Pyrococcus horikoshii OT3: one gene and its partner. The main gene of each other region encodes a partner of the protein of the gene in region 2 in a complex. Links are inferred from orthologs where the notes say so. Each region holds a gene or a part of one and is shown on either strand. Other genes may lie near its edges.

What was found.
Region 1: the proteins of dph2 (region 2) and PH_RS08965 are in contact, whole or in part, in a crystal structure (PDB 6Q2D), measured with the Methanobrevibacter smithii proteins. The link is inferred for Pyrococcus horikoshii OT3 from one-to-one orthologs. Residues at the interface, in WP_011954460.1 of Methanobrevibacter smithii: Met1, Met3, Tyr4, Pro28, Glu29, Gly30, Leu31, Met33, Phe58, His80, Thr124, Gln126, Ser179, Gly180, Asn181, Phe182, His183, Leu185, Tyr201, Asn202, Phe211, Ile215, Arg291, Asp295, Asp296, Gln298, Met299; in WP_011954157.1 of Methanobrevibacter smithii: Pro482, Asn483, Lys484, His485, Tyr553, Asp555, Glu556, Glu559, Leu560, Leu591, His592, Glu593, Asp594, Ala595, Val596, His597, Arg598, Gly599, Pro600.

What each region holds. Positions count from the first base shown.
Region 1 is NC_000961.1:1,647,903-1,659,950, forward strand. Bases 3,490-6,449 are described here. They hold PH_RS08965 (elongation factor EF-2), read right to left. Parts: upstream 6,089-6,449; coding sequence 3,890-6,088; downstream 3,490-3,889. Other genes in these bases: PH_RS08960 (DUF63 family protein), read right to left, coding at 3,490-3,832; pcc1 (KEOPS complex subunit Pcc1), read right to left, coding at 6,171-6,419; PH_RS08975 (ribosomal biogenesis protein), read right to left, coding at 6,382-6,449. In the rest of the region: PH_RS08955 (bifunctional fructose-bisphosphatase/inositol-phosphate phosphatase), read right to left, coding at 2,262-3,026; more of PH_RS08960, read right to left, coding at 3,029-3,489; more of PH_RS08975, read right to left, coding at 6,450-7,056; PH_RS08980 (DNA-directed RNA polymerase subunit P), read right to left, coding at 7,099-7,248; PH_RS08985 (50S ribosomal protein L37ae), read right to left, coding at 7,256-7,507; PH_RS08990 (SDR family oxidoreductase), read left to right, coding at 7,692-8,483; PH_RS08995 (M24 family metallopeptidase), read left to right, coding at 8,554-9,630; PH_RS09000 (DUF373 family protein), read right to left, coding at 9,627-10,733; PH_RS09005 (MTH1187 family thiamine-binding protein), read right to left, coding at 10,730-11,041; PH_RS09010 (deoxyribonuclease IV), read left to right, coding at 11,141-11,986. UniProt on the Methanocaldococcus jannaschii protein: Catalyzes the GTP-dependent ribosomal translocation step during translation elongation.
Region 2 is NC_000961.1:997,770-1,009,722, reverse strand. Bases 3,868-6,732 are described here. They hold dph2 (diphthamide biosynthesis enzyme Dph2), read left to right. Parts: upstream 3,868-4,718; coding sequence 4,719-5,747; downstream 5,748-6,732. Other genes in these bases: asnB (asparagine synthase (glutamine-hydrolyzing)), read left to right, coding at 6,667-6,732; PH_RS05155 (30S ribosomal protein S8e), read left to right, coding at 6,162-6,545; PH_RS05160 (hypothetical protein), read left to right, coding at 5,710-6,138; PH_RS05170 (TRAM domain-containing protein), read left to right, coding at 4,430-4,687; PH_RS05175 (MoaD/ThiS family protein), read left to right, coding at 4,131-4,334. Also shown: PH_RS05195 (DEAD/DEAH box helicase), read left to right, coding at 1-2,235; PH_RS05190 (CoA-binding protein), read right to left, coding at 2,278-2,712; PH_RS05185 (hypothetical protein), read right to left, coding at 2,722-3,177; more of PH_RS05180, read right to left, coding at 3,174-3,867; more of asnB, read left to right, coding at 6,733-8,109; PH_RS05145 (ArsR/SmtB family transcription factor), read left to right, coding at 8,181-8,591; PH_RS05140 (hypothetical protein), read left to right, coding at 8,584-9,870; PH_RS05135 (DUF4097 family beta strand repeat-containing protein), read left to right, coding at 9,882-10,508; PH_RS05130 (MFS transporter), read left to right, coding at 10,520-11,731; infB (intein-containing translation initiation factor aIF-2), read left to right, coding at 11,768-11,953. UniProt on the Methanocaldococcus jannaschii protein: Catalyzes the first step of diphthamide biosynthesis, i.e. the transfer of the 3-amino-3-carboxypropyl group from S-adenosyl-L-methionine (SAM) to the C2 position of the imidazole ring of the target histidine residue in translation elongation factor 2 (EF-2).

The DNA of each region.
Region 1 (12,048 bases), 650 kb from region 2 along the record:
GCTCCCCGGGGGCACATTTTATTCCTCTTCAATATATGGGGAGGTAATAACCCTTCTAATCTCTCTGGCTATCTTCTCACCTATTCCCTCAACTTTCATAAGCTCTGGAACGCTGGCCGTAAATACCTTCTCAACGCTTCCAAAATGTCTGAGTAACCTCCTAGCTAATGTAGTGGAGACGTTGGGTAAACTCTCCACGATCATCCGCTGTCTCTCGGCTAACGTTAAAGCCTTTTTCTCTCCCCTGATCCTAACTTCCCTCTTCCTCTCTTCCTGTTCCCTTTTGGCCATGAAGAAAATATAGTGAGCAGTCTAATCTGAACTAGAAGAGAATATTACGGGAACCCCAAAATCGAGAACTATCGATGCTATGGCCCCCCTTATGGCGTTTGGATGAACATTCCTAATTCCGTAGAGCTGACCTTCGATTATAATTACAGGCCTAGGATACGCCTCCTTAAGTCTTTTAACTTGATCGAATAGTCTACCATCAATTATCGACTGAATGAAGTCATTCGCAGACTTCCTTTCTATGGCAACATCCTCACTAACTATATAATCCCCAACATCCAGGGTTCTAACCTCAATTTTGATTCCAAGGGTTTTAAGCTTCTTAACAACCTCACTTCTAAGCTCCCTACTATCTATAACGACTTTAATCCCTCCAGTTTCTTTTTTCTCCTCCTTTATTTCTTCATTAACTTCCCTCTTAACATACGATTCCAAGGATAATTGCCTCTCCTTCCTAACCATTTGGCTTACCATCCTTATGGTCTCTCTCATTATTTTCTCCTTCTGTCTTGAGCTCCAGTAGTAGGCTTCATCCCTCGTACCCTGGGCCATGAGTATCACAACCCTCCCCGGTTTCTGCCTTCCAGTTCTTCCCCTCCTCTGAACGCTCCTTATTGCTGAAGGAACCGGTTCATAGAATATGACGAGATCAACCTCTGGAACATCCAAACCTTCTTCACCAACACTAGTTGCGACCAAAACATTGAATTCACTCCTTGCAAAAGCATCTAATATTAATTTTTGCTCTTTCTGACTCATCCCCCTATCATTTTCCCTACTTGCTTGACCCACAAATCTTCTAGCTTTTATACCATCCTTCATAAGTTCTTCAACAACCTTTTTAGCGGTCTCCCTATAGTTAGTGAATACTATTATCTTGGAGTTCTCCTTCCTCTTCAGCTGCTCCCTTATAAGCCCCTTCAAAACCTCCATCTTGGGATGATCGATGCCCAGTTCCTTTGCCTGAATCAATAAGGCTAAGGCCTTTTTCATTCTTTTATCCAAGAATAACTCCTTGCTTGCTCTAGTAGAACCAGCCTTAGCTTCTTCATACAGCCTCTTTAGATAAACCCTCAAAGCGGATAACCCCTGAGTTTCGAGTAACTCTATTGCATGATGCAACTTCAGGGCCATTGCATGAAACAGCAAAAGTTTCCTTAGATCGTGATTCCCCTTGGCCATTTCTTCATTTATTATTTGACCCGCCCTTAGTATTTCCTTCTTTGGAATATCCGCTGATGTGGAATCCAACAAACCGGCCTCAGCTAAAGGTTTAAGTGAGTCCCTTAGCATATCTCTTAGTAACTTTCTAACTTCCTTATATAGCTCGGGAAGCTCAACCTTAACCCATTCAAACTTTATCCCCTGAACGTAAGGCTTTACATCTGGGGAGTTCTCCGATCTGTATTCTATATGCTCTATTCCGAGGTTCCTCAATACCTCCATTATCTTTTCAGGAGTACTCCCAGGAGAAGCCGTTAAGCCTATAACATGTGGATTTTTTGCCTGTTTTAAGTACTCCTTAGCTATATAAACGTAAGCATAGTTGCCGACTGCTCTATGGGCCTCGTCAAAGATTATAAGGGTTACATCCTCTAAACTTATTCTTCCTACAAGTAAATCATTTTCAATGGTTTGGGGAGTAGCTATCACGACTTTTGCCCTGGCCCAAGCTCTAACCCTCTCATTGGGACTTATCTCACCGGTTAACGCAACGATCTTCTCAGGGGGTAGGGTAAAAAACTTTCTAAAGGTTTCAGCATGCTGAAGGACGAGGGGCTTCGTAGGCGCGAGCATTAAGACTTTCCCACCATATTTATCTAACCGATAATCTGCTATCATCATAGCTATTATAGTCTTCCCTAACCCAGTCGGTAGAACTATCAAGCAATTCCTTTCCTTGCATTTTGCGTATATTAGCTCCTGATAAAGCCTTGGCTGTAGTAGATCCTTTCTAATGTACATCAAATTCACTTCTCAATTGACCTTAAAATGGTTTCCAGGAGCTCCTCATTATTAGCGGCTATTATGTTAACTTTTTCAGTTGCACTAAACGTTATCTCAACATCCTTACCATCGAGATCCTTAACTATGGCCCCTGCTTCCCTAGCTATCACGACCCCTGCTGCTATATCCGTAGGTCTCAAGTAATTCCTTATATCGACGACAGCATCCAAGGCTCCCCTTGCCAAGTAAGCTAATTCCAATGCTATAGCCCCTAACGTTCTTGTCCTCTTCACCTTATCAATGATTTTTGTGCCCTTTCCCTTTGTATAGAAGCTTATAGATGGTTTCTCCGCTAGTTCCCTTACCTTGATCTTCTCACCATTCAAGTAGGATCCTTTTCCAGGGATACCCTCATAGAGCCTCTCCACGATTGGCTCGTATATGAATGCATATATTGGATCCTTTTCGTGAAATATTGCAACGCTAACCGCAAAGAATGGTATCCCATTTATGAAATTATAGGAGCCATCTAAAGGATCGACAACAACCGTGTAATCACTTCCCTGGTCTATTCTCCCTATCTCCTCGCTGACGACATTAACTCCTAAATCCTTGAACTTACTTATTATTATGTTCTCGGCAACCTTATCAACGACCTTGGTCTCATCTCCGCTGGGGCTTATGGAGATCGTCTCAGAGGCCTTTGGATTTCCAAATAGGGGCATTATATTATGGTCAAAATCCCTTATAATGTCGATTGCAATCTTCCTCCAAGTTTTCACGCTCATACCTAAACCCCCATAAGCATTCTTAACAGGTTTCTAGTTCCTGGGGCAAAACCCAGGATGAAAATCACCATCTTAATGAAGTCTAAAAGCTCCTCCTCTTCACCCTCCTCTTCAAGCTTCACCATTATCCACAGGGCCGTATATAAAACAACGAACTTAAGGACGTACATAACAGCTGCTGTTCCCGTAAGTCCTATGAGGAATCTAGGAACAACGTGTTGCTCCCAATACCCCATGAAATCAACGCCGACAAATGTTGTGGTTGCATCGTAAAAGTGAACGTAGAAAAGATAGGAGTTATCACGAACTATTGAAAGCTTCTTTGTTAGGAGATAGATCACAACCTCAGCTATGGTAACGAAGGGAATAAAGTACTTGAGTACCTGAAAGTTAAACGTAACTTTCTGGAGATTAACTAAAAGGGCGGCCACATCAATTAATACCAATCCCCAACCAAATAATGAAAACACTCTCCTCCAATCTTTAAAAAATTTATAGGGTATTAAGAGTGCCGGAGTTGCTATTAAAGACACTAGGAAATATATGCCAGGAGATACGGTAATGTAAGTTCTAGGAAAAACACTAGCATCAGTTAGAGCCCTTGTAAATGCTCCAAAGATCATGTAAGGAACTAACGCTCTAAAAAAAGCATTATCTATTTTTATTTTGAGTTTCTTTAATCCCTTGTAAACTAATATGGTTGCTATTCCCAGGATTATAGCATAGGTTAAAGTATTTACAGGATTATAGCCAGTATTATATTTTATTGGATTTACGAAGTACTTTTCAAAGAAGTCCCTCAGCATCTAAGCCCCAAGCTAAAGAAATGCGATCCCCTATAAAAAAGTTATTGTAGAGAAAGGTCAGAAGAGAGGACATACATCTTTCTCAGTTGGTGGATTTGGATCAAGACCCTTCCTCTGTCTTATCTGTCTTATGATTTGCTGAGCAAGCTCATTTGGAACTCTCTTAAATCCGGCATGTTCGGTGCTCCATAATGCTCTACCACTAGTTGCACTTCTTATTGAACCTGCAAATCCAAACATCTCAGCTACTGGAGCTTCTGCAATTATCGTCATTACCTCACCCTCCTGCTTCATGTCAACGAGCTGACCTCTCCTCTGGGTTATCTCCCTGCTAACGGCACCCATGTACTCGTAGGGTATGTTAATGATAACCTTCTGGTATGGCTCGTAGAGAACCGGATTGGACTTCATCATTGCACAGTGAATTGCAGTTCTAATTGCCGGATAGATCTGAGCTGGACCTCTGTGAACGTTATCCTCGTGAACCTGTGCATCTAGTAACCTGACTATAACCTTCATTACCGGTTCCCTAGCGAGGGGGCCTTCATCCATAGCCTGGTGGAATCCATCGATGAGGAGATCCATAACCTCATTAAGGTACTGGACACCCTTCGTGTTGTCGATGAACATGTTTCCATTGTAGATATCCACGATACCTCTAGCGATCTCGTAGTCCATTCCAAGCTCAGCTAGCTTCTTAGCGACTTCTTTCGGATTCTTAACCCTTCCCTCTGGTATTATTCCTTCCTTGATTGCATTGTATATCTCATCGGGCATTGGCTCTACGACTATGTAGAACCTGTTGTGCCTGTTGGGTGATTTTCCTTCAACCATTGGACTTGATTTAGTTATGCTCTCCCTGTAAACTACTATAGGCTCTGAAACCTCTATGTCAATGCCCCAATCCTTCTTGAGCTTGTAGAGCTTAACTTCAAGGTGAAGCTCACCCATACCACTGAGTAAGTGCTGACCAGTTTCCTCATCTATCTTAACGTGGAGGGTTGGATCTTCTTTAGCTAGCTGCCTCAATGCCTCAATAAGCCTTGGTAGATCCTTTACGTTCTTAGCTTCTATAGCTACGGTAACTACGGGTTCGCTAACATAGTGAAGGGCTTCAAATGGTTCGATCTGTTCCTCTGCAACCGTTTCTCCGGCCATTGCATCCCTAAGTCCAGTAACTGCAACAATGTTTCCAGCTGGAACTGCTTCCATATTTATCCTCTCTGGACCCATGTAAATACCTACCTGCTGTATTCTAGCCTTCCTCTTAGTGTTGATTAGGTAAACCTCCTGGCCGCTCTTTACCGTTCCACTCCAGACCCTTCCCGTTGCAACTTCACCCGCATGCTTGTCAATGATTATCTTGGTAACCACCATGACCATCTTACCCTTAGGATCACAGTTAAGCATGGCCTGCCCTATGTCACTGCTTATGTCTCCCTCCCACAGGTGTGGGATCCTGTACTTCTGGGCTTCAATTGGGCTTGGTAGGTGCCTAACGACCATGTCAAGTACTACAACGTGGAGTGGTGCTTTCTGCCTGAGAGTTCTGTTGTCTCCTTTGAGAGTCAAGTCAATGATCTCGTTGAACTTAACTCCAGTTCTTTTCATGAAGGGAACGCTGAGGGCCCAGTTATAGTAAGCTGAACCGAATGCAACGCTACCGTCTTCAACCTTAACCATCCACTTCTTCTTGTACTCTTCCGGAGCGTACCTCTGAATTAACCTGTTGACGTCCATTATTATCTTGGAGAATCTTTCCATCATCTGCTGGGGAGTTAGCTTCAGCTCTCTAATAAGCCTGTCAACCTTATTTATGAAGAGGACTGGCTTAACGTATTCCCTTAATGCCTGTCTTACTACTGTTTCGGTCTGTGGCATGACTCCTTCCACTGCATCAACGACGATTATGACACCATCAATTGCCCTCATGGCCCTTGTAACGTCTCCACCAAAGTCAACGTGTCCTGGGGTATCGATGAGGTTAATTAGGTAATCCTTTCCTTCGTAGTTGTGAACCATTGAAACGTTTGCCGCGTTAATGGTTATTCCTCTGGCTTGTTCCTGTTCGTCGAAGTCTAGGACAAGTTGCTTTCCTGCTAGCTCTTCACTTATCATTCCAGCTCCTGCAAGCAAGTTGTCACTTAACGTTGTTTTACCGTGGTCAATGTGAGCGGCAATTCCGATATTTCTAATCCTTTCAGGTTGAAGCATGAGTTCCTTAATCTTTGCAATCATCTCCTCTCTCCTACCCATTTCCACCACCCTGATAAGCTTGCTCGGGTTTACTTAAAAAGTAGGGTTATAAAGCTTTTCCTGGGATTAGAAGTTCAGAAGTTTAGATGTCAATAGCATCCATTGCAACCTTAATCCATCTAAGGTAGGAATTAACAGTTCCCCGCATGGCAGAAGAATCAGTTGCTATGATTTCTAAAATTATCTTATTTTTATCCCTCTCGAAGCTAATCCTACTCCTTCTATAGGGGACGCTAACGTGCTCATAGAAAACGGCCTCATGAATGATCCTTGCTATATCCTCGGAGGGAAACTCAATCACTATTCTTCCCTTCACCCCTTTTGCCTTCAAACTCTCGCCTCCTTGGAGGAACCTTTATTCCAAAGGCTTCCTTATAGTCCCATCTTCTTCCATCCTCCATGATCCAAATCTTTACATTGATCAAGGGGCCCACAGGCCTATCCTTAGTAATATCAAGCCTGTAGAAATTGATTACAATCCCCCTAGGGTGCCTTTCAATAACAGCGAGAACATCTGTGTTATATCTATCCGCAATTGAGAGTAAGCTCTTATCTCCCCTCGGGACAAATTTACCCGTTGTAAGCTCAGAAAATACCTGAGCGAAAGCTAAATGATCGAGACCAACTCTCTTCGCCGTTGTAATAACTAAGGGCATATCCTCCCTTATTGGATTTAGTCCCTTAAACCCCATCTCCCTCTGAAGCTTAACACCATGAAGGTAGAGATAACCAAGATAACCCCAGTCCTCTGGATGAACCTTAATGAACGTCATCTTTAAGGGGTTCCCCTTCCACACGTTTATTATCAATAACCTCTCATATCCCCTGTCATAAGCTTCCATAAGGAGCTCCTGGATAGTCTTTTTCCCTCTAGTAAGATAGAGAGAATTAGGAATCACTCTCTCCAGATCATGACCAAAACTCCTTGTCCTTCTAGTAGGCCTATGGGAAGTCGTTATTAGCATCATAGTTAATCCCTTTAATGTTAGAAGAAGAAGTTAAAAACTTAGCTAAATTGCCTTAACCCTTCTCGGTATCTTTGGCCTAGGCTTGTAGAGGATTTTACTACCACAGTATGGACAGCGAAGATCTCTAGTCGTTGATAAATCAAGCTTAACTTCCCTTCCACACTTCGCACATCTATAAACGGCTTCCGGCATCTCTACATCACTCCATAATTCTTCTAGCAACCTTACCGGCCGGAGTGACTGGGAGATAAGCACCACCCGCAAATATTGCCCCACACTTCGTACATTGCCAGATCCCAGTACTGATCCTTTTTACAGCCCTTCTACCGCAAACTGGACAAACATGCTTTTGTCTCATTTTTGCCTCCACTGCTGCAACTCTTCTCCTGATCTTAAGACCGTATCTTGCTCCAAATCTTCCCGCGGAACCTACCTTCTTTGTTCCACTCATGATCATCACCCCTTGATCGTGAACCGATGGGTTTAAGTTGAACTAGGTTTATAAATATTTATGCTCACTTCAAAGGTCAAAGGATAATGATAGCTTTAGACTTTTCAACGCTTTACTTATTCATGAGGTGAACCCCTACCAAAATTTATTAGCTCACAATGAAGCATTTTATTGGGGATTGGAAATGCTAAGGATAGATCTTTCAGGTAAGTTAGCATTTACGACGGCATCGAGCAAGGGAATAGGATTCGGGGTTGCGAGGGTTCTAGCTAGGGCCGGTGCCGATGTCATAATACTCTCAAGAAATGAAGAGAACCTAAAGAGGGCTAAAGAAAAGATAAAGAGCGAGAGCAACGTTGAGGTTCACTATATAGTTGCAGACCTAACAAAAATGGAAGACCTAGAGAGAACGATTAAAGAACTGAAAGACATTGGAGATCCAGATATATTCTTCTTCTCCACAGGCGGGCCAAAGCCAGGATACTTTATGGAGATGAGCATGGAAGACTGGGAAGGGGCCGTTAAGCTTCTCCTTTACCCGGCCGTATACCTCACCAAAGCCTTAGTTCCAGGCATGGAAAGGAAGGGGTTTGGGAGAATAGTGTACTCGACAAGCGTTGCCATAAAAGAGCCGATACCCAACATAGCCCTAAGTAACGTTGTAAGGATAGCGATGGCCGGATTAGTTAGGACACTGGCAAAAGAGCTAGGACCAAAGGGAATAACCGTCAACGGAATAATGCCAGGGATAATAAGGACAGACAGAGTCATTCAACTTGCCCAGGATAGGGCTAAAAGGGAAGGAAAAAGCGTTGAAGAGGCCCTAAAAGAGTACGCAAAGCCTATACCATTGGGAAGACTAGGAGAGCCAGAGGAGATAGGATATCTAGTGGCCTTCCTTGCAAGTGAGTTAGGAAGTTACATAAATGGAGCCATGATCCCCGTAGATGGAGGTAGACTTAATTCGGTATTCTAAATACTTTGCTTCTAAATCTTTCCATAAATTTTTATAGAATAGAACTAATATGGTTATGAGAGGGAACAAAATGAGGGGAGATAAAAAGATATTCAAGAAGAGAGTTGAACGTTTCCAGGAACTACTCAAGGAGAACAACATAGATGGAGCTGTTATAAGGACCCTATCGAGCTTTATCTACTTTACTGGAACTAAGTGGTTAAGGCCAAGCTTGTTAATTCCAGCAGAAGGAGAACCGAGGGTTCTTGTAGTTAAAGGGGAGGCTGAGCTGTTTAAGGAAAGAAGCTGGATAGAAGACGTTGTCGAATACCAGAAAGCCGAAGAGCTAATGCTCACTGTAGTTAAGTGGATAAGAGAGAATGAAATGAAAAGGGTGGGCCTCGAGTTTGGAATAGAAAGAGATGCTTACTTAATATTTTACAAGATATTCTTGAGGCTTAATCCAACGGTTGAAGTTGTGGATATCCTAGACCTTACAATGAAGCTTAGGATGATAAAAGATGAATGGGAACTTGATAATATAAGAAAAGCTGGAAAGATAGCCTTAAAAGGCATGAGAGTGGCCGAAGAGGAAATAAAACCTGGGAGAACAGAACTCGAAATAGCGGCCGAAGTAACCAGGGAATTAATGCTTAATGGTAGTGAAGATCCAAAGGTCTATGTCTCAGTAACACCTAGGGCCCACGCTGAACCTTTTAGGGATTTGAAGGTTCCCGAAAATGGAGTTGTTACGGTGGTTATAGGAACTGACTGGAATCACTACTATGCAAATATGGCGAGAACGTTCATAATTGGCGATCCTGGAGAGAGAGTTAAGAAGGCAATAGAAGTTAAAAAAGAAGCAATAAAGCTAGCTTTAGAGGAGACAAAAGTTGGAGTTCCAATATCAACAGTCGAAAAGAAGATAGAGCAGTTTTTTAAGGAAAGAGGGTTCGGGGATTATCATTTGAGTGGATACACTCATGGAGTTGGATTGCTAATAGAAGAACCCCCTATAGCCACCATTGTCGTCCCACAGAGGGCTGCTAAGATACAGGAAAATATGGTACTTAGTATAATCCATCCACCACTAATGCTTCCAGAAGGGGCAATAAAGTATGAAAACACTTACATAGTAAAGAAAGATGGGCTAGAAAGGGTTACCTAGCCACGAACCTTTTCTCTTAATTTTATGCTTATGATGATGCTTATTAGAATGTCTATAACGACCAGTGAAATACCTCCCACTAATTCTCCAGAAGTTTTTTTCACCAAAGGATTAGAATATAGGGTAATTAGATCTATAACCTTCCAGAAAGCTGGAAGCATCAAGAAGCTTGCTATGTAGTACCATAAGTGGGGATTACGCCTCAGATACTCCTGAATTATTTTCCCAGCGATCATTATTCCGAGCCCAAGGATAAAATATTTGTTTACGGCGTTTAAGTATATCAAGAGGGCTATTAACTCGCTTGTTGGGATTCCCCCAATCATCTTCTCAGCTATACTTTCAAGGGTTAAGTAGACGTTTATCGCACCACCGAGCATAACTATAAACCCAGTAACCACTCCTATGAACGTTATTAGTCCCCTACTTACAATTCTAACTAGAGATGTTATTGGCTTGATTCTAAAGCCTTTAGCAAAGAAATACCCTCCAACTATTAGCATTATTAACCCGGTAACAGTGGAAGACACTATCTGAGCACTGGGAGGATACTTTATCGACACTATTTTTGCAATTCCATATAAAAGGACTATTAAACCCGGAATCCCAAGAACGACTTTAGAAACCTCAGGATCACTTAGGAGCTCTTTAAGGTACCTAACTATTATGTACCAAGTGGTCTCAATCCCAGGGCTCTGTTTTACAACTACCCTCCTCGTGCTAAGTATTGGAACTTTAGAGGTTATTATTGGAAAGATCTGCTCGTCTTCGGCCCCATCTGTTACGGGAATAACACCATCTGCCGGAAATTCTTTTAGGACTTTGTCAAGTTGCCTACTAAGCTCAAGGTCACTTTCAACTCCAACGTTGTGACTACCTGTTATCAACGCTACCTCAACATCCTCAAACTTTCCACTTTCCTTAAGTTCGTCATAGAGTTTTATAGCGGCAAATAGGGAATTAGCATCGCTATCCTCAGGATCCGCTAAGCTAAGCTTTACCGCAGCATCCAGACATTTATCCCTCCCAATGACCGGACCACTAACTCCCGCTTTAACCCCAAAATCATCATCTCTATCTATTGCCAACACTAAGACTTTCATTCTCTCACGCTCTCCACCTTCTCCATAACCGATTTTACCTTATCCTCCATTGTCCTAGCTTTATCTCTTCTCTCATCGATTCTAATAGTTGTTAGAACTCTCTTACTGCCTAACTTGAACATCAGCTCATGGGCATCCCTAATAATACTTAATCCCTCCTCAATAGAATTCACCTCAAGTATCGTGCCCATTGGAGTCAGCTGATATTTCACCCCTCTATCTCTGACTAATTTTATTATTTCAGCAACGTACTTACTTATGCTAACTTCCCCCATGGGAACTATCGAGAATTCGATTATGACGCTCATCTCTGACACCGAAAACTCTATTTTTCTTGGCTATTTAAAAATTGCTTTAGAGGATTAACGTTAAATTTTAGAGCAACCTAACTATTCGAGGGAAGTTGAATGTTTAAAATAGACAGGCTAAGATTTGGAACTGCTGGAATTCCAATTTCAACGCCAAAGCCATCAACTATAGCTGGAATAGAAAGAGTGAGAGAGTTAGGGCTGGATGCCATGGAATTAGAATTCGTAAGGGGTATTAATATAAAGCCCGAGCTTGCAAAGAAGATAAAGTATGTAGCCGAGAAGAACGACATAGTGCTTACTGCCCATGCCCCCTACTACATCAACCTTAACGCAAAGGAAAAGGAAAAAGTAGAAGCTAGTAAAAGGAGAATAATCCAGTCTGCAGAAAGACTTTACGAAGCTGGAGGATGGAGCGTCGTTTTTCACGCTGGCTATTACCTAAAGCAACCAAAGGAAAGTGTTTATCAGAAGATACTTTCGGCCCTTAAGGAGATACAGAAAGAGCTCATGGACAAGGGTATCAAAGTATGGCTAAGGCCTGAGCTCACAGGTAAGCCAACTCAATTCGGCGATCTTAAAGAGCTTGTAAAGCTTAGTCAAGAGCTTGAGTTAGTTTTACCGGCGATAGACTTTGCCCATGCCCACGCTAGGAATAAAGGGAAATGCAACACGGAAGAAGAGTGGAGAGAAATGCTAGCACTAATTGAGAACGAGTTAGGTAGAGAAGCCCTTGACAATATGCATATCCATATAAGCGGAATAGAGTATGGAGAAAAGGGAGAAAAGAGGCACTTAAACCTTGAAGAAAGTGACCTGAAATGGGAAGATCTACTTAAAGTCCTCAAGGAGTTCAGGGTGAAAGGTGTCATTATTAGTGAGAGCCCAAATATAGAGGGAGACGCTATTCTCATGAAGAAAAAGTGGGAAGAGCTAAAAATTTAAAAGTATTATAAAGCCATGTAGTCGAGGATGTTTCTTGAGATAGAATTCAAAAGGAGGGGGTA
Region 2 (11,953 bases):
AGCCTTCTCTCATTTGTCTTTAAAAACCTCGCTAGGCCAAAGCTTGAAGTACCTCCAATCATCTACATACTACCAGAGAAGCATAAAGAAGAATTTTTGGCCGGCTATTTCGATGGAAATGGTTTTATCAAGATAGAGAACGGAAGAATTCATTCACTCGGATTTTTTGCGTTCAATAGAAAATTTGCAGAGGGTATAAGAGATATCCTCCTTCAGCTCGGTATACTCTCATCTATAAATGAGCAAACTTTTGAAGTCTCAATCATCGAAGGAGAAAAATTCCTCAAGATAGTCAATTCCTGGAGGTCAAATTATTATAAAGAGTGGGAAGATGTTATCCCAAATCTTGAAAAGCGCTTAAAAGAGATAGAAGAGAAACTCGGGTATCCAGGAACCTATAACCGGAGAGAAATTAGAAGGAGTGAGTTGAAAGCCATTATCAAGCTTTATGAAAAGGTGGCGAGGGAAAGAGGACTTAACGACGTTCTTAAGGAGCTCTCCTATTTGAAGGAGTTATCCGAGGGGGATATATTCTTTGACAGGATAACCTCCATTGAACCGGTTTATCTTGACGTAGCCTACGGTATTATAAACTCTGAAACTGGAAATTATGTTGTTAATGGGTTTGTCTCGAAAAATAGCTCAACAAGCTTGGAGTTGGGTATAGACATCGGTACAATAGACTTGGTAGTCCTCGTCGGTTCCCCAAAGAGTGTAAACAGGGCCCTTCAAAGAATAGGAAGGGCTGGGCACAGACTTCATGAAGTTAGTAGGGGAATAATTCTAGCCTTAGATAGAGATGATCTAGTTGAGGTAACAGTTTTAGCTCACAACGCCAGGAATAGGAAGCTGGATAGGATAAAAATACCTAAGAACCCTCTCGACGTTTTAGTTCAGCATATCCTGGGAATGGCCCTTGAAAAAGTATGGGAGATCGAGGAAGCTTATAGGGTCGTGAGAAGGGCCTATCCCTATCATGAACTTCCCTTTAGTGATTTCATGAACGTTCTTAAGTATCTGGCCGGCGAGTATTCAGGTTTAGAGGAGAAAAGGGTTTACGCTAAGATATGGCTTGAGAATGGAAAGTTTGGAAGAAGAGGAAAGATGACAAGGGCGATATATTATATGAATACTGGAACTATACCAGACGAGGCCAAGATAGACGTCTTTACCCTTGATAAAAAGTACATCGGAACCGTTGAGGAAGAATTTGCTGAAAGGTTAATGCCCGGAGATATCTTCGTTTTAGCTGGTAGGACTTATGAATTCGTTAAGAGCAGGGGAAACAAGATCTATGTAATTCCCAGGGAAGGAGCTAAGCCCACAATACCCTCATGGTTTTCCGAGATGTTACCCTTAAGTTTCGATTTAGCCATTGACATCCAGAGATTCAGGGGAGAAGTCAAGAAGCTTTTAACCAGTAAAAGGGCTGAATCCTTGCTTATGAAAAAGTACGGAATAGATAATGTAACTGCTAAAGCTATAATCTCATATTTTAGGGAGCAGGCAAAGTATTCTATAATACCAGATGATGAAACGGTTCTCGTTGAAATAGTTAGGGAAGGAAACGTTACTAAGTACTTCTTCCATACCCTAATAGGGAGAAGGGCCAACGATGCCCTGAGTAGGGCTTTTGCATACATGATAAGTAAAAAGAAGAAATGCAACGTGGGGATTGCAATAACGGATAATGGTTTCATGCTAAAGGTTCCAGTTGACAAAGAGCTAAAGGAAGGGGAGATACTTGAGCTATTTTACGTTGAGAATTTAAGAGAGATCCTTAAGAGGGCCCTCGACAACACCGAGCTACTTAAGAGAAGGTTTAGGCATGTAGCTAATAGAGGACTTTTAATTTTAAGGAGGTACATGGGAAGAGAAAAAAGCCTCAGCAGACAACAGATGAATGCACAGACACTTTTGAACTTCCTTAAGAAGAATCATCCCAACTTTCCATTGCTAAAGGAAGTTTATAGGGAGATTATGGAGGATAAAATGGATATAGAGAATGCTGAGCTTTTCCTTAAATGGATAAAGGAGGGAAAGATCAAAGTTACCGTTAGAGAGCATCCGTATCCAAGTCCCTTCGCCTTTAACTTGGAAGTAATAGGGGCTAGTGATGTTGTACTGATGGAGGATAGGAGGGAGTTAATAAAAGAGCTTCATAAGAAGATAATGGCAATAATAAAGGGTGTCCCCTCCCCGACCGCCCCCCGATCACCGATCACGGGGGTGTGAGAGGGGAGGGGCATATTAGAGTCTTCTGTAAGTACTTTAAAGTTATTTCTCTCCAAGCAATCTTTCATGCTCTCTCATCATGCACCTATTAGCTACAATTATTAACCCAGCTTCATCGGCCTTCTTAGATGCTTCTCGGTTATATGTGTTGTACTGAAACCAAACTACCTTTGCTCCCTTTTTTATCGCTTGTTCCACGTATTCCATTGTTAACTTGGGCTTTACAAAGAGATCAACAACCTCAATCTTATCGGGTATGTCAAGAACGCTTGGATAACACTTTCTCCCGAGAACTTCCTCATACTTGGGATTAACGGGATAGACATCGTACCCATGCTCGAGCAAGTACTTCATAACAATGTTTGCATCCCTTTCAGGCTTTGGTGAAGCCCCAACGAGAGCTATCTTCTTGTACCTTGTAAGGATTTCCCTGATGTCTTCGTCTGTTAACCCATCAATAGGCCTCGTCTCTTCCATAATCTCACCCTAGGAAGCTTTAACGTACCCTATTAAAAAGTATTGAAGGGCCTTACCTATATCCATTAAAATAATGAAGATCACCAAGAGCACTCCCGTAACCGTCCAGAATGATTTAGCCCTAACGAAGCCCAGCAATGAATATAAGATAATCATGACTATGAAAGCAAGGATTAGATGGAACCCTTCCTCGCTCCTCTTTCCCTGGATTAATCTCCACAGACCCTTAGCATTTCTGACCCAGTAAACCTCTCCGATATACTTACAGTCCTCGGAAAGTATTACCTTTCCTTCACATTTCACTAAGCAAGCTTCTCGCCTAAATTCTAGGAAGGGCTCTATTTTTAGGTCGACTTCGTACTCGCTGTCTCCGATAACAACATAACTTCCCTTGACAAGCTCTGAACAAGGTTCCTCAATTTCGAGGAGCTTTACTAAATACCTTCCCCGGAAGAGCATCTTCATCCCACTACGAATTTTAGAAGGGAAGTGAGGTCTCCTTCCCAAGTTGCCAATCCAACGTACTTATCGGCCCCGCCATAATAGAATAATAACCTATTACCGAGATCGACAAAGCCTTCAAGGAAGACGACATTATCTACGTGCCCCTCCAGCTCCCATGGATATTCTGGCTCCAGTATTGGTCTTCTACTCCTAATCTTGACTTTCCAGGGTTCATCTCTATCGAAGAGGGCCACACCTACCCTATACACTAGGTTTTCATTAGCGGAATTATAAAATAAAACTATTGAATCCTCAGTTAAAATCGGAGGCGGTCCGGGCTCCACTAATAAGCTATCAAATTTTCCCTTCCTGGGCTTCATTACTGGAGAGTTATAGTATTCCCAATGAATACCGTCGGATGAATAGGCTATCCAAATGTTAGAATCTCCAAAGTACATGATATACTCCCCGTTTATTTTCTGAGGTAAAATTGCCCCGCTTTTAGTCCAACCCCTTGGCCTTAGCCTATTGCCAGGAAAGTTTGGAAATAGAGGCTCCCCTTTCTCCCAGGATAAGAGATTTTTTGAAACTGCAATGCAGAGCCTCGCAATCCTACCATCGTACCCAGTATATGTCATCACGTATCTTTTCCCCAATTTCACTACCCTTGGATCCTCTATCCCTTTTTTCTCCCATTGATACTCCGGCTCCATAACGGGCTCCGGATGCTTGACAAAGTTGATTCCATCTTCACTTAGGGCCAGTCCAATCCTTCCAGTTACGTTATCCTCTCCCTCGGCCCTATACAGCATGATGAATTTTTCCCTCACGTAAATTACGCTAGGATTATAGACGTTCTTTGAATCGAAACCTTCCTTAGAGGGTTCCAATATAGGTTTGGGAAGCTTTTTCAACATAGAGGATCAACCAGAGAATATTTTTATCCTCACCTCCTTAAAAATGAGGGGGTTGAGATGATAAGGGTGAAAGTGATTGGAAGGGGAATAGAGAAAGAGATCAAATGGAGAGAAGGAATGAAGGTAAAGGATATTCTGAGGGAGGTCGGCTTTAATACTGAGAGTGCGATAGCAAAAGTAAATGGAAAAGTAGCGTTAGAAGAAAAGGAGGTCAGGGATGGAGATCTAGTGGAGGTAATTCCGGTAGTTTCTGGAGGCTAATTTATCTAACTTTTCGGCCATAAAAATATTTATAAATTCTACCCAATTAATAGAGCTGGACAAGGCACTCTTCTGAGTGTCTTGTCCAAAGTTGAATGGATGTGTTGGAGATGTATAGTGGAAAAGGTGGAAAGAGGAGATTTACTGGAGATAGAGGAAGAAAGATGGAAGCTCCAGTTAAGGTTGGAGAAAGGTATAAGGTAAAGATTGAAAGTATGGGGAAAGGAGGAGATGGAATAGCAAGGATAAAGGGGTTTGTAATATTCGTACCCCATACGAAAGTTGGAGATGAAGTCGAGATCGTGATAAACTCTGTGAAAAGGAGGTTTGCATTCGCGGAAGTTATTGAGTGAAATTTTTAATTCTTGCTTCTTTCTTTTCTTCATGCTTCATGAGATACCAAAAAGTGAAATCTTAAAGGAGTTAAAAAGGATAGGGGCTAAAAGAGTTCTAATACAATCTCCAGAAGGCCTTAGAAGGGAAGCTGAAGAACTTGCAGGGTTCTTAGAGGAAAACAACATCGAGGTTTTTTTACATGGAGAAATAAACTATGGAGCCTGCGATCCCGCTGATAGAGAGGCTAAGTTAGTTGGGTGTGACGCCCTCATTCATCTGGGTCACTCTTACATGAAGCTTCCCCTTGAAGTTCCCACGATCTTCGTTCCAGCTTTCGCAAGAGTTAGTGTCGTTGAGGCTTTAAAGGAAAATATAGGGGAAATAAAGAAGCTTGGTAGGAAGATAATTGTAACGACGACAGCCCAGCATATTCATCAGCTTAAGGAGGCTAAGGAATTTTTAGAGAGTGAAGGGTTTGAAGTTAGCATTGGAAGAGGGGATTCTAGAATTTCCTGGCCAGGTCAAGTTCTTGGTTGTAACTATTCTGTAGCTAAAGTTAGGGGAGAGGGGATACTCTTTATAGGATCGGGGATTTTTCATCCACTGGGATTAGCCGTGGCAACAAGAAAAAAGGTTCTAGCAATAGATCCATATACAAAAGCCTTTTCCTGGATAGATCCTGAGAGGTTCATAAGGAAGAGATGGGCCCAAATAGCAAAGGCCATGGATGCTAAGAAATTTGGTGTCATAGTAAGCATTAAAAAAGGTCAACTGAGACTAGCGGAAGCTAAGAGGATCGTTAAGCTCCTAAAGAAACACGGTAGGGAAGCAAGACTTATAGTGATGAACGATGTAAATTATCATAAATTGGAGGGATTTCCATTCGAAGCATACGTAGTCGTAGCTTGCCCCAGAGTACCTTTGGATGATTATGGAGCATGGAGAAAACCCGTGCTAACACCGAAGGAGGTTGAGATACTCCTGGGGTTAAGGGAGGAATACGAGTTCGATGAAATATTAGGGGGGCCGAGGGAGAGTGATGAACCCTTTGGAATCTCAATTCATAGCACCCGCTGACTTCCTTGTTATGTTGCTTGGACTCCTTATATATTATGAACTCCTAAAGGTATGCTTCGAGGTATTCACTTATAAAAAACCGAGTAAGCTTTATCTCCTCCTAGTTTCAGCTGTATCAATGACACTAACATTATTCGTTAACGTTTTACTGGCTATAATCTTCACGGCCTTTGCGGTAGCTGTTAAAGGAATAAACTTAAAAGACACATTTATAATAACCGCAACTACAGAATTTGGCTTCATACTCGGCTTCTTTACCTTATACTTTATATTTACCACCATAGGAACCATAATTGGAATTGAGGGGTTAAAGCTAAATCTGGATTGGGATGAGCTGTTGCACTATGCGATGTCCAAACTAACCCTAAAGCTTATAAGGGAACCACTTTAATGCCCAATAGCGAGGTGGGTTAAATGGCGATCTGGCAGGGAAGATCACTTAAGAAGCCTTCAGGTGGGAGGATTGTCCTCGCGAGGAAGAAGAGAAAGAGGGAACTCGGTAGGGAGCCTTCAAATACAAGGGTTGCTGAGCAGGATAAGAGGAAGATAATTAGAACCTATGGAGGAAATAGAAAAGTAAGGCTAACTGCTGCGGCCTATGCGAATGTCTTTGATAAGAGTGGAAAGGGTAGAAAGGTAAGGATAATTAGGGTTCTTGAAAACCCAGCAAACAGGCAGTTTGCCAGGAGAAATATCATAACCAAGGGGGCAATAATAGAGACTGAGATAGGTAAGGCAAAGGTTACCTCAAGGCCAGGACAAGATGGAGTTGTCAATGCGATCCTACTAGAAGAGTGAATACTTTTCTTTTACATCCTTTCAGAATTGCCCACTTTCTCATCCCGTTTGCTTTCAGATTGCATACTAATTCATTTAGAAATTGGGAAGGTTTTTACATTCCATTAGGTAGATAAGGGCGATGTGCCTAATTGCCGGTGGCTTTAAGCTTTACACGGATGAGATAATTAGGATAATCGAGCTTGGTAAGCATAGGGGCCCAGACTCCTTTGGCGTTTGGAGTGAGAGGGAGGTAATTAAGTCAAGTGATTTTTCTGCTCTTGAGGAGGTTAAGGGAGGAGATAAGGTTTTAATTCAGTGCAGACTCGCAATGACCGGATCTAAGGAGTATACCCAACCGTTCTATAACGAGATAGCTCTCGTTCACAATGGGGAAATATATAATCACGAAAAGCTTCGAGCTTATTTAGTTGAGAGAGGAATATCATTCGAGAGTGATGTTGATAGTGAGGTAATACTCAGGCTACTTGAGTATTTACTCTTTGATAGGAACTTATCCCCTTGGAACGCAATTAAAAAGTTAATGTGGATGCTTAGGGGGGATTATGCAGTTGCTTTTCATTACAATGGAAAGTTCTACCTCTTCAGGGATCCCCTAGGGATAAGACCCCTCTACTACTCATCACAGGGTCACTTCGGATCTGAGAAAAAAGTTCTCTGGGGTTTAGGGGAAGAAGCTACGCCCGTAATGCCGGGAGAGGCCGTTGAAATTTCTAAATTTGGAATAAATAGGGTAAGGTTGTACGATGTGACTGCGATAAAGAGCTTTGGGAGCGAGTACTTTGATGGCTTGAGGAACCTTTTAATTGACTCAGTTAAAATAAGAAGTAGCAAAAAAATAGGAATATTATTCTCTGGAGGTCTTGACAGTACGTTGATAGCATTTATAGCTTCGAGGTATTCTAACGTAACTTTATACGTTTCTGGTACCGAGGACAGTAAAGACGTTGAATGGGCTAGAAAAGTTTCCCAAGAACTAGGATTAAAGCTTAAGGAGTATATATTTTCCAAGGAGGAAGTTGAGAAAGAGCTAAAGAGGATTATGTTTGCAATCGAGGAGCCAAATCCAATGAACCTTTCAATAGCGATTCCCCTTTACTTCTCTACAAAACTTGCAAGAGAAGATGGAGTTAAGATTTTATTGAGTGGACAGGGGGCCGATGAGCTCTTCGGGGGTTATGCAAAGTATCTTGAGAATCCGAATCTCATGATTAGCGACGTAGCAAATCTAGGGGAAAGGAACTTAGCAAGGGACGATAAGGTTTCCATGATTAACGGAGTTGAGGTTAGGTATCCGTATCTTGATTTACCATTTGCAGTACTAGCTCTTAACACACCCCTGCAACATAAAATTAAAGATGGGAAGAGAAAAATAATATTAAGGGAGATAGCCAAAAGTCTGGGGCTTCCCGAGTGGATTGCTGAGAGGGAAAAGAAAGCAGCTCAATATGGAAGTAATGCTCAAAAGATTCTAGAGAAAATTGCAAAATCTCGTGGTATTAGGCTTAAAGAGCTTGCTTCTCTCCTATTCTCGGAAGTTTTTAGGGGAATACATAACCGATAAACTTTTATATATTTTATTTATTAACTAAGTACAAAAAAGTGTACTACAAAAATCTGTACCTGGTGATTGGATTGGAAGATCTAAAGAAGCAACTTGAGGAGCTCAAGAAGAGACTTGAGGTGCTTGAGGAGAATATAGATCCTGTAGACGAGGTAATGCTCTCGATAAAAATTAGATTAAAGAAGAAACTTGAAGTACTACCTGAATTGGACGAAGAAAAGGCTGCTAAGGTGTTGAAAGCTCTTGCGAATCCCGATAGGATAAAGATAATGAAGATGCTCTCTGAGAGGCCCATGGGATTTAAGGAGATAAAAGATTCATTGAAAGTTGAAAGCCCCACGGTTTCCCATCATCTCAAGCTTCTCCTAAAAACTAGAATGATTAGGAAAAGAGAAAAATACGAGATAACTGAAGATGGCCTTTTGTTTTTGAGGATTCTTAGGATAATATCGGCCCTAGAGGAAGGTGAAGATAATGTTTAGCGTTGAGGAGGGAATAAGGTTTAAGATTAGGGATGCACTAAAGGCAATAACTGCTTTGTTAATAATATTGTGGCTATTTAAGGGATGGCTTAGGCTCGAGGCATATAACGAAGAAATGGTTTGGGCGATAATAACCCTAATTATAATAACAGAAATCCTGGGAGTTGGAAGATGGATTGGAATAACCATAAGCGGAATAATACTTTCACTTGCTAAGGCGGCATTCTTAATAGCGATCTTTCTGTTCTTTGGGAAGTGGTTAGATCTACCTAAGGATTTCCCAATAGATGCGAAGACGGCCTTTGCATACTCAGTAGTCCTTGGAATAGCCGGTATATTGGTGGCCAAATTTGATTTTCCATTAAGTAAAGGGGAAGTCTACCCAAGAGTCGAAAAGAAAGCCTATAAGTTTAACGGCTTTTCATATGGAAAGGTGAAGCTGTCTGGAGAAGGGAAAGCCTATCCAATTAAACTTGGGAGAAAGAGGATAGGATGGGCTATTGAAGGGGAAGTGATAGTTGAAGCAGATACGCCCTTGGGAGTAATCAAGAGGAAGCTCATAGCCCCAGTTGCTATATGGACGAGCATAAACATAGCTTCAGAAAAGGCTTCCCCCAACTTAACTTTCGTGGACACTGCAAACTCCCTTTTAAGTGCTCCAACTACCTACACTAAGGAAAAAAGCTCCATAGATCTTGGAATCCTCAAGGTATACGAAGGAGAGGACTTCACGTACGTTAAGTTACCCTTCCTCGAAGTCGTTGAAACTCCTCAAGGTGAAGAAGTTAAAATCGGCCCCTTCAAGATTAGGGAAGGAAGCACAGAGAAACCTAGGAAGGATATGATAACAATACAAGAGCTAAGGAATGGATTTAAGCTGACTATCCTTGGTGAGAGACTTACCATAACCACTGAAGATTTCAAAATAGAGACCATAGGAGATAGGATACTCTATAAAAGCGGCGAAGAGAAGCTAGCAATAGGGGATGGATACGTTTCTTTGGACTCTGGAACTATATCGATAAGCGTTGGTAGGGATTCTGGAAAGATAAGAATTGAAGATACAGTAATTTCGGCCAGTGAAGGAAAGGTTAAGATAAGAATAGGGAGTAAAAACTACATAATAGAAAGCGAAGAGGCCTTTAAACTTGTTCTTGAAAAAGCTAGAGAGATCGTGGAGGAACAGGCTGACGACATTATAGAGGGTTTAGGGATAGACAGGGCAAGGCTGAATAGAAGAATAAAGGAGCTAGTAGAAAAGCTTATGGAGTACATTTGAGGTGATTGAGGATGATATTCTATGGAATAAAGAGGGTTATAGTAAGTTCTGTTAACGGTTCTATAAGAGTTAAAGGATCCAATATCGATTACGTTAAGCTCGAATATGAGATTCAAGGCGATGCTGACGTTAGGATCGAACGGGAAGAGGATACCTTGATAATTAAGGAGAAACTTAAGAGAAGATGGATTCTCGGCATATTGGGAAGGGATGGCAAGGTTAATATTAGCCTAACGGTTCCTTCTGAAGTTGAAGTCGAAATAACGAGCGTTAACGGGCCAATAAGAGCTGAAAACTGTAGGATTACAGGGATTAAGAGTACGAACTCTAGTATAACCCTAAAAGATGCTAAAATAGGAAAGGTGCACACCGTGAACGGAACGGTAAGAGGGTCAGTAAAACTGACCGAAGAGCCAGAGGTAAAGACAGTAAACGGAAATATCGACCTTAAGATATACGAGATTGAAGGGGATGGAAAGATAAGTACCGTAAATGGGGGCGTTAATCTAACAATTATGGATGACGTTAAAATAAATGCAAAAACGGTGACCGGGAAGATCGAAGTTCCTCCTATGGAAGGAGTTCACGAGCTCAGGATAGCAACTGTAAATGGCTCCATAACGGTTGAAAAAGCCTAGGAGGATTACTAATGCCACTAGGCAGGGACTTCTGGCTATTTTCAGTTGGTAGATGGATATCAACAGCAGGCTGGACTATTCAGGACGTGGCCGTTCCTCTCTATGTTTTGGATAAGACCGGAAGCGGAACGATGATGAGCGCCTTTGTCATGGCCGAGCTAATTCCCAGGATAATCCTCAATCCACTTGCGGGAGTCATAGGGGACAGGTACAATAGAAAACACCTTATGGTTGGCTTTGACCTTGCCAGGGGAGTGCTCCTCTTCCTAATTATAGCTCTCAACATGCTCGAATTAAGGGAGTTGTTAATAGTTCAGGTGATAATGTCCGCAATGGGCTCCTTCTTTTCTGCGGGTACTTCGGCCATGTTTCCGGATCTAGTTCCTAAGGAGGAATTAATGCAAGCGAACTCGATTCTACAGATGGGAACCCAGGTAATAAATGTCATAAGTCCGGCCCTTGGTGGGCTTATCTACGGCCTCGGAGGAATAAGAGCAGCAATACTCGTGAACGCAATAAGCTTCTTTGGTTCCGGTCTATTTGAAATACTTATAAGGTATGAGTGGAGGAGGAAGGCTGGAAAGCTTACCATTACAAAAGTAGTCGAAGAATTCCTGGAAGCCCTTAACTTAATAAAGAACTCCCAGATGTTAACGGTAATTATATCATTTTCCGTAATCTTAAACGCCCTCTTAAACCCCCTCTTTGCAGTAGTGTTCCCTTACATGGTAAGGGTAGTTGTAAAGCTCTCAGCTTTCCAATTTGGTACAGTACAGACATCCTTAACACTTGGAATGCTCGTAGGAAACCTTATAATAGCTGGAATTTTAAGGGAGTCGGCAACTAAGCATATATTTAAGGCCTTAGCAATTCAAGAATTCTTCCTACTAATGATACCATTTACACCAAGGCTATACTATCCAGAGAATTACTTCGCAATACTCACCATAGTGTTCATAATAGGAGTGTTTAATGTTCTCGTTAACATACCCATACTAACTAAGTTACAGAGGGAGGTTCCTGAGGAGTACAGGGCCAGGATCTTCTCAACCCTTGAAACCCTCGTCATGAGTGCAACGCCAGTGGGAATGGCCCTCATAGGGCCAGCTGTTGATAAGCTGGGCTACCTGAGGGTGACTTTAAGTTTAACCTTAATTGGAATCCTAATAACATTGTACTATTGGGTTAGGTACTCTAAACTACTCGTCTCTCTAAACATTTAAAACTAGAGGGATGAGTTTTAGGTTGAGGTGAGTTATGTGAAGAGAATTAGACAGCCTATTATAGCGGTTCTCGGTCATGTCGACCATGGTAAGTGTTTATTGCCAGAGGAGAGGGTAATACTTCCAGATTATGGTCCAATAACGCTCGAAGAGCTATTTAACATGACAAAGGAGACCGTCTTTAAGGATGAGGAGAAGGAGGTAAGAAAACTCGGAATTAGG